DNA from 4 places in the Neisseria canis genome. Region 1 is predicted to be linked to each of the others. Evidence: predicted binding sites of a transcription regulator. Region 1 holds the regulator's gene; each other region holds the start of a gene.
What was found. Region 1 encodes FNR, which switches genes on or off when oxygen is low (the NO sensors DNR and NnrR bind a similar motif). Its sites were predicted from a motif close to TTGATNNNNATCAA; they were not measured.
Positions count from the first base shown of each region.

Region 2: a site for FNR is predicted at 2,047-2,060, ahead of EL143_RS11190 (bacteriohemerythrin). Genes of this name have one in related genera too.
Region 3: a site for FNR is predicted at 2,135-2,148, ahead of EL143_RS11825 (DUF3149 domain-containing protein). Genes of this name have one in related genera too.
Region 4: a site for FNR is predicted at 2,627-2,640, ahead of EL143_RS12065 (GbsR/MarR family transcriptional regulator). Genes of this name have one in related genera too.

Region 1 covers NZ_LR134313.1:1,384,774-1,388,986, forward strand. Annotated here, with positions in the region: gene EL143_RS06525 (3'-5' exonuclease) at 1-760, shown strand, start outside; gene htpX (protease HtpX) at 829-1,671, opposite strand; gene fnr (fumarate/nitrate reduction transcriptional regulator Fnr) at 1,937-2,668, opposite strand; gene hemN (oxygen-independent coproporphyrinogen III oxidase) at 2,857-4,213, shown strand, end outside.
Region 2 covers NZ_LR134313.1:2,362,555-2,366,767, reverse strand. Annotated here, with positions in the region: gene EL143_RS11200 (MFS transporter) at 1-590, opposite strand, end outside; gene EL143_RS11195 (lytic transglycosylase domain-containing protein) at 754-1,383, opposite strand; gene EL143_RS11190 (bacteriohemerythrin) at 1,498-1,899, opposite strand; gene smc (chromosome segregation protein SMC) at 2,157-4,213, opposite strand, start outside.
Region 3 covers NZ_LR134313.1:2,499,588-2,503,800, reverse strand. Annotated here, with positions in the region: gene EL143_RS11840 (NarK family nitrate/nitrite MFS transporter) at 1-744, shown strand, start outside; gene EL143_RS11835 (peptidylprolyl isomerase) at 862-1,353, shown strand; gene EL143_RS11830 (hypothetical protein) at 1,422-1,730, shown strand; gene EL143_RS11825 (DUF3149 domain-containing protein) at 1,930-2,064, opposite strand; gene putA (bifunctional proline dehydrogenase/L-glutamate gamma-semialdehyde dehydrogenase PutA) at 2,260-4,213, opposite strand, start outside.
Region 4 covers NZ_LR134313.1:2,548,322-2,552,534, forward strand. Annotated here, with positions in the region: gene EL143_RS12045 (RNA ligase RtcB family protein) at 1-104, shown strand, start outside; gene prfH (peptide chain release factor H) at 107-721, shown strand; gene EL143_RS12055 (hypothetical protein) at 1,011-1,436, shown strand; gene EL143_RS12060 (hypothetical protein) at 1,502-1,930, opposite strand; gene EL143_RS12065 (GbsR/MarR family transcriptional regulator) at 2,078-2,605, opposite strand; gene upp (uracil phosphoribosyltransferase) at 2,726-3,352, shown strand; gene EL143_RS12075 (DUF2322 family protein) at 3,442-3,759, shown strand; gene EL143_RS12080 (DUF4198 domain-containing protein) at 3,971-4,213, shown strand, end outside.

The DNA of each region.
Region 1 (4,213 bases):
CCAGCTCTACGCACTGCCGGATCGGCACGGTGTGTTGGTTTGGTTGGATAAGGGCGGGCAGGCGCTGCATATGGGTGAGCATGAACACGTTTTCTCTGCGGTGGCATCTCATTTGCATGTAAAGAGGCCGGATTATGCGGAGCGGGCTGCAAGAGTGCGTTTTATTCCCGCAGTAGGCGGTTTGCATGCGCTTTGGCTGAAAGCGCAATTGGCCAATGAATACGGTTTGAAGCACGAACAGGGGATGAAAACTTATTTGACGGTGCGTTTCCGCCCGGATGAAGCCGGCGCGTTGCAGGCAAAAATCGAGCCTTTGTATTTCGGCAAACATCATCAGAAGCCTTTTGGTTTGTTTTTGCATAAAAAGTCTGCCAAAAGAGCGTTAACGGTGTGGGCGGCGGAAATGGGTTTGTGCCCTTCCGCTTTGGATATTTTGCCGCAAACTTATATATGCGGCGTGCCGTGTCCGATGGAAGTTGCGGGAAAATGCAGGGGTGGTTGCGCTTCGGAGGGCGGCAACCCGCTGCATAACGAACGGGTGTTGGCAAGCGCCGGATTGCTGCCCGTGGCGGACTGGGGGAAGATGCATGAGGTTGAAATCACGGAAACGGACGGCTTAAGCGGGCAGTGCTTTACATTTCATTGCGCAGGCGGTGCATTGTCGCTGCCGGACGGCAGTTGGTATTTTGACGAAAGCTTGCCGGCCGTGTTGAAAACGAAGTTTAAGATGGGCAGCCGTGTCGTGAAGATGTTGGGTTAATGCCGGTTTGCGATATTGAAAATGCCTGTCTGAAAATGTTCAGACAGGCATTGGTGATTTAGAGCGGTTTACATATTTTGCAATCGTGCGATGCGGTTATCCAAGCTCGGGTGGGTGCTCAAGAGCGAATCTTTGGCTTCGCTGGCAATGCCCATAGCCGTCATGTCCTGCGGCAAGTCGCTCGGGTTGCCTTTAAGGCGCTGCAATGCGGCAATCATTTTGGGCGTGCCGACCAGTTTGGCTGCGCCGGCATCCGCGCGGTATTCGCGCTGGCGGCTGAACCACATGACGATGATGCTGGCCAAAAAGCCGAATAAAACCTGCAAAATCATGCTGACGACAAAGTAAATGCCACCATTGGTTTCACCGCGGTCATTGGTGGCGACCATATTGGAAATGATGCGTGAAAGGAAAATCACAAAAGTATTCACCACGCCTTGAATCAGGGTAAGCGTAACCATATCGCCGTTGCCGACGTGTGCCATTTCGTGTGCCAAAACCGCTTCAACCTCATCGCGGGTCATGTTGTTCAGCAAGCCGGTGCTTACAGCAACCAGAGAATTGTTTTTGCTCGGGCCTGTGGCAAAAGCATTGGGTTCGGGGGAATCGTAAATGGCAACTTCGGGTGTTTGCAGGTTCCATTGGCGCGCTTGGGCTTCTACGGTATTCAGCAACCATGCTTCCAATTCGTTTTGCGGTTGGGTAATCACCTCGGCACCTACGGCGCGTTTCGCTGCCATTTTGGAAGTAAGCAGCGAAATAATCGAGCCGGTAAAACCGATGACGGCGGAAAAGCCAAGTAAGCCGGCCATGTTGTTGGGATCGCCGTTTAACCCTAATATGCTTAAAATGATGCTGATAACCACCAAAACGGCGATATTGGTCAGCAGAAATAAGAAAATGCGTTTCACAAGTTTCCCTTCTTGAATGTATGTGTGTTGCTTTATCTCAAAACAGTGGGGGTATTTTCGCAAAAACAGTGGATAAGAAACAGCACGCTTTGGGAAAAGGTATGCAAATTTGCACGGGTTTTGTTGTTTGTTGTGTATAACTTTGAAACGGAATCTTTATCTGAGCAGATAAAATTTATTTGTGCCGCGTTTATAGAATCAATGCCTGTCTGAACAGTTTCAGACAGGCATTGTTGACGGCTTTAATCATATTGCGGGCGGATGTTCATTCCACCGCATGCGAGCAACCGGAAACCATCTGCTTTAATGCTTCGGGATTCAGCAGCTTGATATGTTTGTGCTCAACTTGCACCAGGCCTTCCTGATGGAATTTGGATAATGTCCGGCTTACCGTTTCCAGTTTTAAGCCGAGATAGCTGCCTATTTCTTCGCGCGACATGCGCAGGATAAAATCATTGGCTGCAAAACCGCGTATTTGCAGGCGCTGGGAAAGGTTCAATAAAAATGCCGCAATCCGTTCTTCCGCGCGCATATTGCCTAAAAGCAGCATAACGCCTTGGTCTTTCACGATTTCCCGGCTCATCAGGCGGAGGAAATGGGTTTGGAGGGTAGGAATTTTTTTGCCCAATTCCTCCATGTGTGAAAAAGGCAGCTCGCACACTTCGCTGTCTTCCAATGCGACCGCATCGCAACTGTGCACATGCGAGCAAATACCGTCCATTCCGATTAATTCGCCCGACATGGAAAAACCGGTTACTTGGTCGCGCCCGTCTTGGCTGGCCACCATTGTTTTGAAAAAGCCTGTGCGGATGGCATAAAGCGAAGTGAAGGCCTCGCCGGTACGAAACAGATATTCGCCTTTTTTCAAGCGGCGGCTTTGTTTGATGACTGAGTCCAGCTGCTCGAATTCGGAAGGAACCAAACCTATCGGCATGCACAGTTCGCGCAGCGAGCAAGAAGAACATAACGTCTTAATTGCAGGAGTGTGTGTAGTCATAAATGCATATCCGGTTTACGGTTTAAATCATCCTTATTTCTTATTGTTTTGTTTATGCGTTTTTGACGCATATCAAGGCTTTTTGTTCATAATGTACGCATTCTATCAAACGGGTTTCCGTTTGACTATGGAAAACGCCCGTCAACCGTCAAAAACATTCAAAGCCTATAAAATTAAAGCAGTTTCTTATGAAAACCATCGCAATACACAATCAAGCCCTGCCTGAATTCGACCGCCGTTTGATAGCCAGCCTTCCGGCCAGCGGCCCGCGCTATACGTCTTATCCCACTGCAGACCGTTTTGATTCCAGCTGCGGCGAAGCAGAATATCTCTCGGCGCTGGCCGGAAGGCAGAATAAGGCTGCCGACCCAGCCTTATCGCTTTATATCCACATTCCTTTCTGTAATACCATTTGTTATTACTGCGGCTGCAATAAAATCATCACTAAAGACACAAGCAGAGCCGATGCTTATATAGGCTATCTGGAGCGTGAAATGGCGCTTTTGTCGCCGCATTTGAAAGGCAGCCGCAAGCTCGCCCAACTCCACTTTGGCGGCGGCACGCCCACTTTTCTGAGCGACGGCCAAATTGAGCGCGTATTTTCTATGATACGTAAATATTTTACCCTGATGCCTGCCGGCGAGTATTCAATCGAAATCGATCCGAGAAAGGTCAGCCGGGATACGGTGCGCCACTTAGGCAGGCTCGGTTTTAACCGCATGAGTGTGGGCATTCAGGATTTCGACCCTAAAGTGCAGCAAGCGGTTAACCGCGTTCAAACGGAAGCAGAAACCCGGGAGGTTATTGAGGCTGCGCGTGAAGCCGGGTTTAAATCCGTGAGCGTTGATTTGATTTACGGTCTTCCCTATCAGTCGCCCGACAGCATAAAGTCTACTTTGGAAACCGTGTTGTCGCTTGATCCCGACCGCTTGGCGCTGTATCACTATGCCCATCTGCCGCATATTTTCAAGCCCCAGCGCCGCATCGATACCGCCAGTGTGCCGAGCAGCGAAGAGAAGCTCGATATTCTCCAATACGCCGTGCAAACCCTCACTTCGCGCGGCTACGAGTTTATTGGCATGGATCACTTTGCCAAGCCCTCCGACGAATTGACCATTGCCTTGCACGAAGGCCGCCTGCAACGCAATTTCCAAGGCTATTCAACCCATGCCGATTGTGATCTGGTTGCCATCGGTGTGTCCAGTATCGGCAAAATCGGCAATATGTATGCGCAAAACGAAAAAGACATCGAAGCTTATTATGCCGCTCTTGATGCAGGCCGCCTGCCTGTTATGCGCGGCTACCGGCTCAATCAGGACGATATATTGCGACGCCGGATTATCCAAGATTTAATGTGCCGCTTTTCACTTGAGTTTTCCGATTATGAAGGCCAGTTTGGTATCCGTTTTGGCGAGTATTTCCAACAAGAGCTTCAGGATTTAGAGCAAATGGCGCAACTGGGGCTGCTTGATTTTGATGCACACAGCCTTACCGTCAGCCCCAAAGGCCGCTTCCTTATCCGCAATATCGCCATGATATTCGATT
Region 2 (4,213 bases), 980 kb from region 1:
TTGGATTGGGTAGGGTTGGGAGTCATCCAAGCAACTACGCCTATGCTCAGCAAGGTTAGACAACCCATTAGGATAAACAGCCCGGGAACGCCGAGAAAGCGGGTTAAGACGGGTGATAACACCATGCTGAAAGAAAAGGTAAGCCCGATGCTCAAACCGATCATGGCCATTGCGCGGGTGCGCACTTCTTCGCGCGTTAAGTCCGCCACCAGCGCGGTTACCGCTGCACTCACCGCGCCTGCTCCTTGCAATGCGCGTGCAATAATCAGCATGGGTAATGAATCGGCCCAAGCAGCCAAAAAGCTGCCTGCGGCAAATACGATTAAGCCGAAATAAATTACCTTTTTGCGACCGAATTTATCGGAAGCTATGCCCAAAGGCAGTTGGAACAATGCTTGGGTGAGGCCGTAGATGCCCATGGCGAGGCCTACCTGCATTTTGTTTTCCGCATCTGCCAAGTCTGCCGCATGAAGTGCCAATACGGGTAATACGAGAAACATACCCAGCATGCGTAGGGCATAAACCCAAGCCATGGATGTGCTGGCGCGCCATTCTTCGGGGTACATGCGGTTTTGCTTTGCTCTTGCCATAATGATTATGCGGGGCGGATGCCTGTCTGAAAAAGAGATGGCGGGATTATAAGGCTGTTTGGGATTATTTGAAACCGGATGCAGGGGCTTTGGGCATTAAGCTTGCGGCGGCTGTGCGGGTATATCCGGCGGGCGGGTTGATTATCAAAGTTTATCAAAAAGCTTAAGACCATTGCCATCTGTTGCGCCAAGCGCCGATAACGGCGTTGGGGTATTTATTGCTGCCCAAACTGCCGTTGAAGCGTGCGAGTGCACGGGCGATATTGCCGTTTTCACGGTTGCTGTAATGGCGAAGGATGGTGCAGCCGTAGCGCAGGTTGGTGCGGATGTCGAACAGGTTGTGTGAGGGTTGGCCTATGTAGTTTTTCCAAAACGGCATAACCTGCATCAAGCCGCGCGCGCCGACATTGCTGATGGCATATTGCCGGAATGCGCTTTCTACTTCGATCAGCCCGAGTATCATTTGGGTGTCCAATCCGGCGCGGCTGCTTTCGTATTGGATATTGACCAGCAGGCGTTTGCGTTCTTCCGCGTTGGGGATGAAGCGTGCGAGCCTTGCCGACATGTCGTTTAACCAACGCTCTCCGTCTTGCCTGTTTGTGAATACCAAACGGGCGGGGTTGACATTGTTGATGGCGCCGCGCATCACGGAAGCCACGTCGTCGGAAAGCGTTTCTTCGCGCTGCATGCCGGCCAAAGTGGTTTTGGGTGTGAGCAGCGCCGCGGCGCCGGCAGCCAACAGCAGGCGGCGGGTGTGCATGTGCGGCGGGATGAGTTCGGTGTGTTTTTCCATATGTGAATAATGTGTTATATGCTGAAATGCCTGTCTGAATGTTTTCAGACAGGCATGATTATAAATGCGTAAACCTTTGCATCCAAACCTGTTTTTCGCGGTTTTACGCTTGGTTTATCTGACGCCGGACTTTTTAACCGGATCGACGTAGCCGTGGTCGTTGATGCGGATATGGCGGAACAGCCAGCCGTCCAACAGGGTAAGCAGCTCTTCGCCGATGTCGTCGCCGTTTTCAAAACGGCTTTGGTAAGTGGCAACGCGGCTTAGGAAGTTGATGTGGACTTTTTTGTGCTGCTCCAGCAAATGGTAGCCCGCATCTTCCAGCATTTTTTCTTCTTGTTGGAAATGGTAGGTTGTGTAGTCGATAAGCTCTTTGAGGGCTTTGGCAATCAGGTCGCGGTCTTTGGTTTGGTCGGCATCGTAAAAATTGTTGATGCGGTTGATTAATTGTTGGTGCTGCTCGTCTATATCGTCAAAGCCGGTTGCCAGGTCAACAGTCCATTGTACAAATGACATAGTTACTCTCTATTCGTGATGGTTGTTTGTAAATGTTTTTAATACGGTGATGTTTGGTCGAATGATAGTTTCAACTATTTATTTGTATTATTTTAGGATGCGGATAAGGCGAATTCAAGATGGCGGTATGGCGGGTTTGCTTGGATTTTGATACATATCAAAATTATATGATTAACTATTTATTAGATAGACAAATGCCTGTCTGAAAATCTGCTCCGAGTGAGGTTTCAGACAGGCATATTTTAGATTTGCGGTGCTCAGGCCTCCGCCATGCTGAGGGCTTGCTGGATGTCCACCGCCACGATGCGCGATACACCTTTTTCCTGCATGGTAACGCCGATGAGCTGCTCGGCCATTTCCATGGTGAGGCGGTTGTGTGAAATATAGAGAAACTGGGTTTGCGCCGACATTTCTTTAACCAGGTTGCAGAAACGGCCGGTGTTGGCATCGTCAAGCGGTGCGTCTACTTCGTCTAAGAGACAGAAAGGTGCAGGGTTGAGGCTGAACAGGGCAAACACGAGGCTCATGGCGGTTAGCGCTTTTTCGCCGCCGGAAAGCAGGTGGATGGTGCTGTTTTTCTTGCCGGGCGGGCGCGCCATAATGGATACGCCTGCGGTGAGCAAGTCATCGCCTATCATATGTAAAGTGGCTTCGCCGCCGCCGAACAAGGTCGGGAAGAAGGTTTGTACTTTTTCATTTACGGCATCAAAGGTTTCTTTGAAGCGCTGTTTGGTTTCGTTGTCAATCTGACCGATGGCTTCTTCCAATAGATCGATGGCGGATTGGACGTCTTCGCTTTGGCTGCGGTAATAGCCGTCGCGTTCGCGCGCTTCTTCCAGCTCTTTAAGGGCGGCGAGGTTGACGGCACCCAATGCTTCGATTTGTTGCGCCAGGCTGCGGATGCCGCCGGAAAGCTCTTTCAAACCGGATTTCCCGGCCAGTTTGGCAAGCGCATCGAAATCGGCATGCCGCTCTTCCAAGTTTTGGTGATGGCGTTTGGCATTGATTAAGGCTTCTTGCTGTTGCAGCAGGGCGGTTTGGGTGGCGGCCTGCAGCTGGGGCAGGGCTGCGGCAAGCGTTTGCTGCTTGGCATACAGTTCGCGGCCTCGCTGCTGGGTTTCAGACAGGCATTCCTGTATGGCAAGGTATTGCTCTTCTAAAACGGCAACTTGTTCGGTCAGCACTTCGAGTTTTTCGCGCTGTTCGCAGTCTTGCTCTTCGGTTTCATAGGCCAGCGCGAGCTCTGTTTGCCGTTCTTGCCAATCTAATGTTTGCTGTTCGAGTGTGGCGATGTGCTGCTCCAGTGATTGTTTGCGCTGCTGTTGTTTGTGTACGGCCACTTCAACCACGCCGTAGCGGCGGTTTGCTTCAAGTAGGGCGAGTTGGGCCTGCTTGAGCTCGTTTTGCCGGCTTTGGCGTGTGCTGTTTAGTGCATTTTGTTGGCTTTCTAATTCGGTGGCGGCTTCGGTGAGCGATTCTATGTCGTTTTGCAGACTGTCGCTGCTGTGTTCGAGTGTGATTTGATCTTCTTCAAGCAGCAGCAGCTCTTGCTCAATGTGCTCGCGCCTAAGCTGCCCTTGGTTGGTGCGCGTGAGCAATTCGGTGGCTTTGGCTTGTGCTGCGTGCAGTTGTGCGGCATGTTGGCGGTGTTGTGCCTGCAATGTTTTGTGTTGTGTTTCATGCGCTTCGATAGTAGTTTGGGCTTCTTGTTTATTCTGCTCGGCCTGTTTCAGGAGAGGTGCGATGGCTTGGAGTTGCTCGTTGAGCGAATCTTGGCGGTTTTTCAGCTCAATCAGGTTCTGTCCGTTTTTTTCGGCATAAAGCACGACGCCGATGGCATCAATTTGATGGCCTTCGGGTGTCAGCCAGCGTTGATGGCCTTGTAAGCGCTCCCGATTTTGCAGGGCGTAATCCAGAGATGGCGCACATAAAACGCCGTCGAGCCAGTATGTAAGCGCAGCTTGGTAGGGCTGTGTGGCTTGTATTTGGTTGATCAATGCCTGTGCCGGTTGGGTTTTGCGGCTTGAGGACAAGTCGGTGTAAAACCATGCTGCAGAGCCTTGCGGCAAGGGTGTGGGTAAATTACTTTCAGCATTTAGGGCTTTTGCTTGTAATTTTGTTTCAAGAAAGGCGGCTAATGCGTGCTGCCAGTCATCAGGCGCTTTGATGTGTTCCCATAATGCCGGTGCGGTAGCGTGGGGTGTCTGCTGCCAAAAGTCATGGTTTGGGCTGCTGTTTTGCAGCAATGTGCCGATAGCTTGCTGTTCGGCTTGAAGTGTGATGTGTTTTTGGTATAAGTCGTTGTATGCACTTA
Region 3 (4,213 bases), 1.1 Mb from region 1:
CCGTTTATTGTCTTGTCGACATTGGCCGCCTGGTTCGGCATGAACGATTTAGCCAGCGCCAGAGCCAGCTTCAAAGAGCAGTCGGTAATTTTCAAGCGCAAACACAACTGGTTGATGTGTATTCTTTATTTGGGCACGTTCGGCTCGTTTATCGGTTTTTCCGCCGGCTTTCCGCTGTTGATTAAAGGCCAGTTTCCTGAAGTGGATCCGGTGAAATATGCGTTTTTAGGCCCGTTGGTCGGCGCGCTGGTGCGCCCGCTCGGCGGCTGGATTTCGGATAAGATTAAAAGCGGCGCCAAAATCACCCAATTGGTGTTCACCGGCATGATTATCGCCGTGTTCGGTGTGTTGGCATTTTTACCGACCAACGGTCAGGGCGGCAGTTTCTGGGGCTTCTTTGCCTGCTTTATGGCCTTGTTTGCCTTAACCGGCTTGGGCAACGGCTCAACCTTTATGCAGGTGCCGGTGATTTTCCTCAATATGCACGAGCAGCTTGCTTTGCAAGGTGTGAAAAGCAAAGAGCAGGCCTTGCAAGATGCCACTAAAGAAGGCGCGGCTGTGATTGGTTTTACCGCAGCATTTGCCGCTTACGGCGGCTTCTTGGTTCCGAAAAGCTATGGTACGTCGATAGAAATGACCGGCAGCGTGAACGCCGCGCTGTATCTTTTCATTGCTTTCTATGCTTTATGCTGTGTGATTAACTGGTGGTATTACATGCGCAGCGGTGCCGAAGCCAAATGCTAGCTTACGCTTTCGGATGCCTGTCTGAAAAATATTTTCAGACAGGCATTGAATATTGCGGCGGCAGCCCCATGTGTTTCGGGACATTCAACCCGTTTGCAATAAACTAAGGATAGAGCAATGATTAAATTAACCACCAACAAAGGCGTGATTATTCTGGAACTGGATCACGACAAAGCACCGGTAACGGCCGCCAACTTCGAGCAATATGTGAAAGACGGCTTTTACGACGGCGTGATTTTCCACCGTGTCATCAAAGGCTTTATGATTCAGGGCGGCGGCATGGAGCCGGGGATGAAAGAAAAGCAAACCCGCGAGCCGATTCAAAACGAAGCGCAAAACGGCTTGAAAAACGACAAATACACCATCGCTATGGCGCGCACTCAAGCACCGCATTCCGCTTCCGCACAATTTTTCATCAACACCAAAGACAACACTTTCCTGAACCACACCGAGCCGAGCCTGCACGGTTGGGGCTATGCCGTGTTCGGCAAAGTGGTTGAAGGCTTCGATGTGGTTGACGCAATCGAAGGCGTGGCAACCAAAAGCCACGGCTACCATGATGACGTGCCGGTAGAAGACGTGGTGATTGAAAAAGCCGAGATTGTATAAGGTCTTTTGTAATACAAGCCTGTCTGAAAAATGTTTCAGACAGGCATTCATCGTTATTAAGGCTGCACATGTTTATAGAATTGCTACACCAGAAAATCAGCAACACCGACTATATCAGGCTGATCGAACAAAACCGAACCGGCTTTTCCGCCGCCGAGCAGGGTTTGCTGGAGGATATTGTCCGAGCTTTCGAGTTTGATGTGGTACAGGCGCAGGCGCTGGCTCAGGCTGTGGCGCAACAGGCGCGTTTCGATCCGAATGCGTTGCATATCGAGTTTGACGACGAAGAAGACACCACCGCCATTTGCCCGCACTGCATCAATCCGCCCATGCCGCCGCTGCGCGATTATATGGAATGGCGCAAAATGCGCGGTTGACCGGATGTGTTGCGAAGCGTCAAAATGCTTGTCTGAAAACCTGTTCAGACAGGCATTTTGACTGTTGGCGCTTATTCGGATGAGGCGGCTTTAAAGAGAGTTTGCCGCATTTGATTCAGGGTAGAACATGCAAAAAAAAAAAAGAGGTGTGGCACGGCCACACCCAAACACACACACATCAAGAGGAAAGAGATAGGTTTTATTTCTTCGGTGTTTGCGCTGCTTGTTTTTTGATCCAAAAAAATAAAAATACTGCAATCACAATTACGGTGAAAATTGTGATAAACGACAAAATACCCACAGGGGATTTGAATAATTCTGTCAATAATTCCATGGTCGTGTTCCCAGTATCGGTTTGTTTATATTAGTTCATAGTAATTATAGTGAATAATTTTTATCCGGCATTGACTCAGGTCAATAGAATGCTTTGATTACAGCCATATTTCGGAGCATATCGAAAATGAACAGCTGTGAAACCGGCCGATACGGCGCCGGTTTCACAGCTGTTTTTTGCCAGAATAAAGCAAACTTACATATCGGCCATTGCCATCAGGCTGGCATTGCCGCCGGCCGCGGTGGTGTTGGTGCTGCAAGCGGTTTCTTCGAATATCTGCAGGATATCCAAGCCGTTTCCGGCAGGCAAAATGCGTATCAGCGGGCCGTTGCTATGCGCCAAAGTGAGTTTCACGCTTTCGGGCAGCGGGTTTAACGCGGCAACATGGCTGAGGCCGAGTGTTTCGGGATGATTGCTGACTTGCACCAAGCCGTTTAAGGGGTGCGCATATCCCGCCAGCGGATGATCGGGTGTGATTAAGGTGGTGATGCCGTTGGCCGCCAATGCAACCAGGGCGGAGAACGCGGCAGCCAAATCACCGCCGTAAAGCCACACGCGTTTGGGCGCGCGCCAGCTCAATACGTTTCGCTCGCCTGTGGGGCCGGGCAATACCTGTTCGGCATGGCGCAGGGTTTGGATGCGGGCTTGGCCGAGTGTGCCTGCCAGCGCCAGTTTTTCGCTCTGCGGCAGCGGCAGTTGCTGCAATACATTCTGCAGTACGGCCAAAGCCTGCTCATCCGCTTGGCCGATGCGGCTCAGCTGCGGAATGCGCCAAGTGTTCAGACGGCTTAGGCGTTGCAGGTAAAAAGGGCCGCCGGCTTTGGGGCCTGTGCCGGAAAGGCCGTGTCCGCCGAAGGGCTGCACGCCGACCACGGCGCCGACGATGTTGCGGTTGACATAGATATTGCCTGCTTTGATGCGGCTTCGGATATGTTCGACCGTGTTATCGATGCGGCTGTGGATGCCGTGGGTGAGCGCGTAGCCTTTGCTGTTGATTTGGTCAATCAGGCTGTCGAGTTCATCGGCGCGGTAGCGTACCACATGCAAAACCGGGCCGAACACTTCGCGCTGCAAGTCGTTAAGGTTATTCAGTTCAAACATAACCGGCGCGATAAAGGTGGCGTTGCTTGCGTTTTCAGACAGGGGTATCTGATGGAAAGATTTGGCTGCGCTTTTCATCTTGTCGATATGGCTTTGCAGGTTGTGCTGTGCCTCGGCGTTGATTACGGGGCCGATGTCGGTTTGCAGGCGCACCGGATTGCCGACGCACAATTCGTCCATTGCGCCTTTAATCATCCGAACCATATGGTCAGCCACATCTTCCTGCACGCAAAGAATGCGTAGGGCGGAGCAGCGTTGGCCGGCGCTGTCGAATGCGGAACTCAATACGTCGGCGCACACTTGTTCGGCCAGAGCGGTGGAATCGACAATCATGGCGTTTTGGCCGCCCGTTTCGGCGATTAACACGGGATTGTCGCTGTGTTTGGCCAGGGTTTGGTTGATCAGGCGCGCCACTTCGGTGGAACCGGTAAAAATCACGCCGTCAATGCGCGGGTCTTGGGTGAGCGCCGCGCCCACGTCGCCCGCACCCAGCACCAAATGCAGCGCTTCGGCGGGTACGCCCGCCTGATGCATAAGGCGCACGGCATAATGGGCAATCAGGCTGGTTTGTTCGGCGGGTTTGGCAACCACGGTATTGCCCGCAGCCAACGCGGCTGCTACCTCGCCGGTAAAGATGGCGAGCGGGAAATTCCACGGGCTGATGGCGACGATGGTGCCGACGCCGAAGCTGCCTTCGGGTAAAGTCTGCTCGGCTTCGTTAGCATAGTAGCGGCAGAAATCCACGGCTTCGCGTACTTCGGCAATGGCGTTTTGCAGGGTTTTGCCGGCTTCGCGCACGGCCAGCATCATCAAAGCAGGCGTGTGCGCTTCGAGCAGGTCGGCGAAGCGGCGCAGAATAACCGCGCGTTCGGCGGCGGGCGTGCCGCGCCATGCGGCTTGTGTGGCAACAGCGGCGCCAACGGCTTCTTCTGCCAGCGCGGCATCGGCAAAAGATGCGGTGCCGACAATGTCGCTGTGGTCGGCGGGGTTGCGGACTTCATGCGGCGCGGCTGTAGCGCGGGTTTGTCCGTTGATTAAAGAACCTGTC
Region 4 (4,213 bases), 1.2 Mb from region 1:
TCGACAGCATCATCCGCGCGCTGGCCGATGCCGGGCTGGTCATTCCGGTTGTCCGTTTCAAACCGGTGCTCACCTATAAAACCAGCGGCACTTGCGGAGGTTAATTATGAGCATCAGCTTACACATTTCCACCGCACAAGGGCCTGCCGAATGCCGCATTTTCGCCCGCTTCGCCCTGCAAAAGCTGCTCGAAGAAGCACAGGGCTGCGGCATCACGGCAGAAATCCTTGAGCACACGGCCGACAAACACGGCATTTTATCCGCCACGGTCGGGCTGGACGGAGCAGCCGCCGAAGCCTTTTCAAAAAGCTGGCAAGGCACGCTGCAATGGATTTGCGGCAGCCCCGTCCGCCCCAAACACCCGCGCAAAAACTGGTATATCGGCATTTTCCGCCTGCCCGAACCGGTTGAAACCGCCGACGGCGGCAAAATCGTGTTCCAAACCTGCTGCTCCGGCGGCAAAGGCGGGCAACATGTCAACAAAACCGAAAGCTCCGTGCGGGCCACCCACACGGCCAGCGGCATTTCCGTGCGCGTAGAAAGTGAGCGCAGCCAACACGCCAACAAAAAACGCGCCCGGGAGCTGCTGCTGCAAAAAATCGCAAGCTTGCAGGCCGCCCAATCGGAGCAACATGCAGCCGCCAAACACAGCCAGCTTTATCAAGTTGAACGCGGCAACCCGATCCGGGTGTTTGAAGGTGTTCATTTCAAAGAACGTTAACGCTTGTGCGGCAATATGAACCATGCCTGTCTGAAAGGTTTTCAGACAGGCATGGTTCAATCCGCAACAATATAGCCAACCCACTTACATAATAACAATACCGCCATACTCGGGCTTGACCCGAGTATCTTGAGTTCCAATAACATTAGGAGATACTCGGGTCAAGCCCGAGTATGACGAGTGTGTTATTTTTAAGTTGATTCACTATATCAGCTTGTGAAACATTGGTTTGCACCCAACAAAACAAATACCCTACAATGCCGCTCATCATTCACATCCCCAACCCATCATGGCACATAAACTCCTCTTACCACTCATCTGCTCTTTCGCCATCGCCACAGCTTGTGCGGCAGAATCCCGGCTTTACTCCATCAATGCAAAAACCACCGGCGCCCCGTTTGACATGACCGCAACCGAAATCAAGCGCGAGCACGCAAAGTCCTACCTCTCCGCGCCCGGTTTCTCGGAGCGCACCGCCGCCCAATCCCGCTGGCTGATGTGTGTTTACACCGATTTAACACTGAAACGGGGCTTTTCCCACTTCACCGTTGTTTACCCGCCTGAAAACTCCGACGTCATCACCCTCGGCTTTGCCAACTCGGAACGCGCCAAACCCAAGCAGCTTCTGGGAAAAGACTACGCGCCCGAACGCATGCTGGGCGAAGCTGAAGAAATGATGCCGGTCGACACGTTTTCACTGCTTTGCGGCTTTTAATTCGCCGGCAGCTCCCCATAAAAAATGCCTGTCTGAAACACTTTCAGACAGGCATTTCCTATTTCTTATTCCACCTCGGCTACCGGTTTGACCACAAACTTCGGCTCCTCAACTTTCGGTGCCACCGGCTCGCGGTTACTCTGAATAAACTGAATCTGACGGCGCACCAAAAATGCCAACACCAACAACACGGTTACTCCGCCCATAAACGCCGCGCGCATCGCATAAAGCAGATTGAAACCGATATTTTCTCCGAACTCGGGCGCAAACAGCAGCACCATCAACAAAGGCACCATCATAATCAGCAAAATATACAAACGCTTCCAGAAAGAGCCGCTTACCTCTTTAACCTCGTCACGCGGATCGTCGCACAAATATTTCAACACGCCTTGCAGCGGTTTGCCCAGCAAAGCCCAGCAGGCAAGGCTTACCAACAACGACGCAGCCGTCATCACACCAATAACACTCATCACATGGCTTACAGGATAGTCCATTTCCATTCCTTTCGTTATTTCTGTTAAAAAAGAAATTTACTTTTAAAAATTAAAGCAGGTGCTCTGCTTTAATCAATCGAAATACCGCTTTGTCAAACCAAACGACCGGCGTGGCAGTTTCAGACAGGCATTTTCATCGTGCCAGCATCACTTGTTGCCTCCTAAAAACTTCTGCACTTTCGCCCCCAGCTTCAAAACCTGAGCCAATGTACCGGTGGAAAGCTTCAGCATTTCGCGCGTCCAATTCGTTGCCACTTCCATAAACTGCTGCGTATCGCGGATACGCTTCTGAACCTGCTCGTTTTCCTGGGCAAATTCAGGCGTGGCCATCAATTCGTTTAAAAATTGCAGCGTCGGCTCGATTTCCCTGCGTTGGCGCTCTTCCACAATCGTGCGCACCAAAGTCCACACATCGTCTGAAGTCGTAAAATAATCGCGCCTGTCACCCAGCTGGTGGGTTATCTGAACCAGCTTCAGGCTTTGCAGCTCTTTGATGCTGTTGCTCACATTCGAGCGCGCGAGGCTTAACGTTTCGGCAATTTCTTCCGCATTCATCGGCCGCCCGATAATAAACAGCAAGGCATGGATTTGCGCAACGCTGCGGTTGACGCCCCATTGCGTGCCCATTTCGCCCCAATGCAATACAAATTTTTGAGTGGTCGGATTCAGTTTCATGCTTCGTATTATAAGCTATTATTAATTTCTGTCAATACAGAAATTTTAAAAAATTAAATTGTTGGTTAGGAAGATTAGAAAGTTTTATAATAACCGGGCAAAATCCGAGAGAGATACACCATGAATATCACCATCATCGACCATCCGCTGGTTAAACACAAACTCACCTTGATGCGCGAAGCCGATTGCAGCACCTATAAATTCCGCACACTCACCACCGAGCTGGCGCGCTTGATGGCCTACGAAGCCAGCCGCGATTTCGACACCGAAAAATACATTATCGACGGCTGGTGCGGCGAAATCGAAGGCGAACGCATCAAAGGCAAAACGCTTACCGTCGTGCCGATTCTGCGCGCCGGTTTGGGCATGCTCGACGGCGTGCTCGACCTGATTCCCACCGCCAAAATCAGCGTAGTCGGCCTGCAACGCGACGAGGAAACCCTAAAACCCGTTTCTTATTTTGAAAAATTCGTCGACAGCATGGATTCGCGCCCCGCGCTGATTATCGACCCCATGCTGGCCACCGGCGGCTCTATGGTTGCCACTATTGACCTGCTGAAGCAGAAAGGCTGCCGCAATATCAAAGCGCTGGTTTTAGTGGCCGCCCCCGAAGGCGTGAAGCTGGTAAACGAAACACATCCCGACGTAACCATCTACACCGCCGCGCTCGACAGCCATCTTGACGAACACGGCTACATCATCCCCGGTTTGGGCGATGCGGGCGATAAAATTTTCGGCACCCGCTGAATTTTGCTTAGAAAATACAGACCAATCAAAATGCCTGTCTGAAAATTTCAGACAGGCATCTGTTTCACCTACCTAAGAAAGAACGTACCATGAATTTTCAAGACAATCTCGCAACCCTACCCGATATCGGCCATTTAAGCGGCTTGGATGTGCAAGACACAGCCGGCAATACGCTGCACCATATCCCCGCTGCACCCGGCAAGCTCGGTTCGCTCAAAGTTTACAACGCATTGGCGCAGGAATTTAACGGCGCATTAAACGCCCAAGCAGCCGAGCGGGGCTTGACATTATTTGCTGAACACGTTGCCGATGCCCAAACCAACCCCGGCAAACATCCGAATATCGACCTGCTCTTTAAAGTTAAAAACGAAAACCTCACCTTGCAGCTCAAACCGCTCAACGCATAATCCGCAAGCGGTAGGGTTTTGTAAATTGATCCAACTTTACCCGTTACTTAACGCTGACACACTCCAATAAAATATGTGTTTTAATCCCAATGCAAATCGAATGCCTGTCTGAAAACCTTTCAGACAGGCATTTATCTTTACTTTTAAAATGTTATATTATAACATCAACATTTATTCATTATGATTTCCATCACCTCAAGAAAGAGATTTTATGCAAAACAAAACCGCTCTATTTGCCGTTTGCGCCCTACTCCTTTCCACAGCAACACAAGCCCACCGAGTGTGGGTGGAAACCGCGCATACCCACGGCGGGGAAATCCTGAAAGCCGAATTGGGCTACGGCGAATTTCCCGATATGGAACCGATTGCCAAAGACCGCCTGCATATTTTCAGCAAACCCATGCAGCTTATCACCGGCAAAGGTAAAGAAGATTTGGTGCAAAAAGGCCAACAT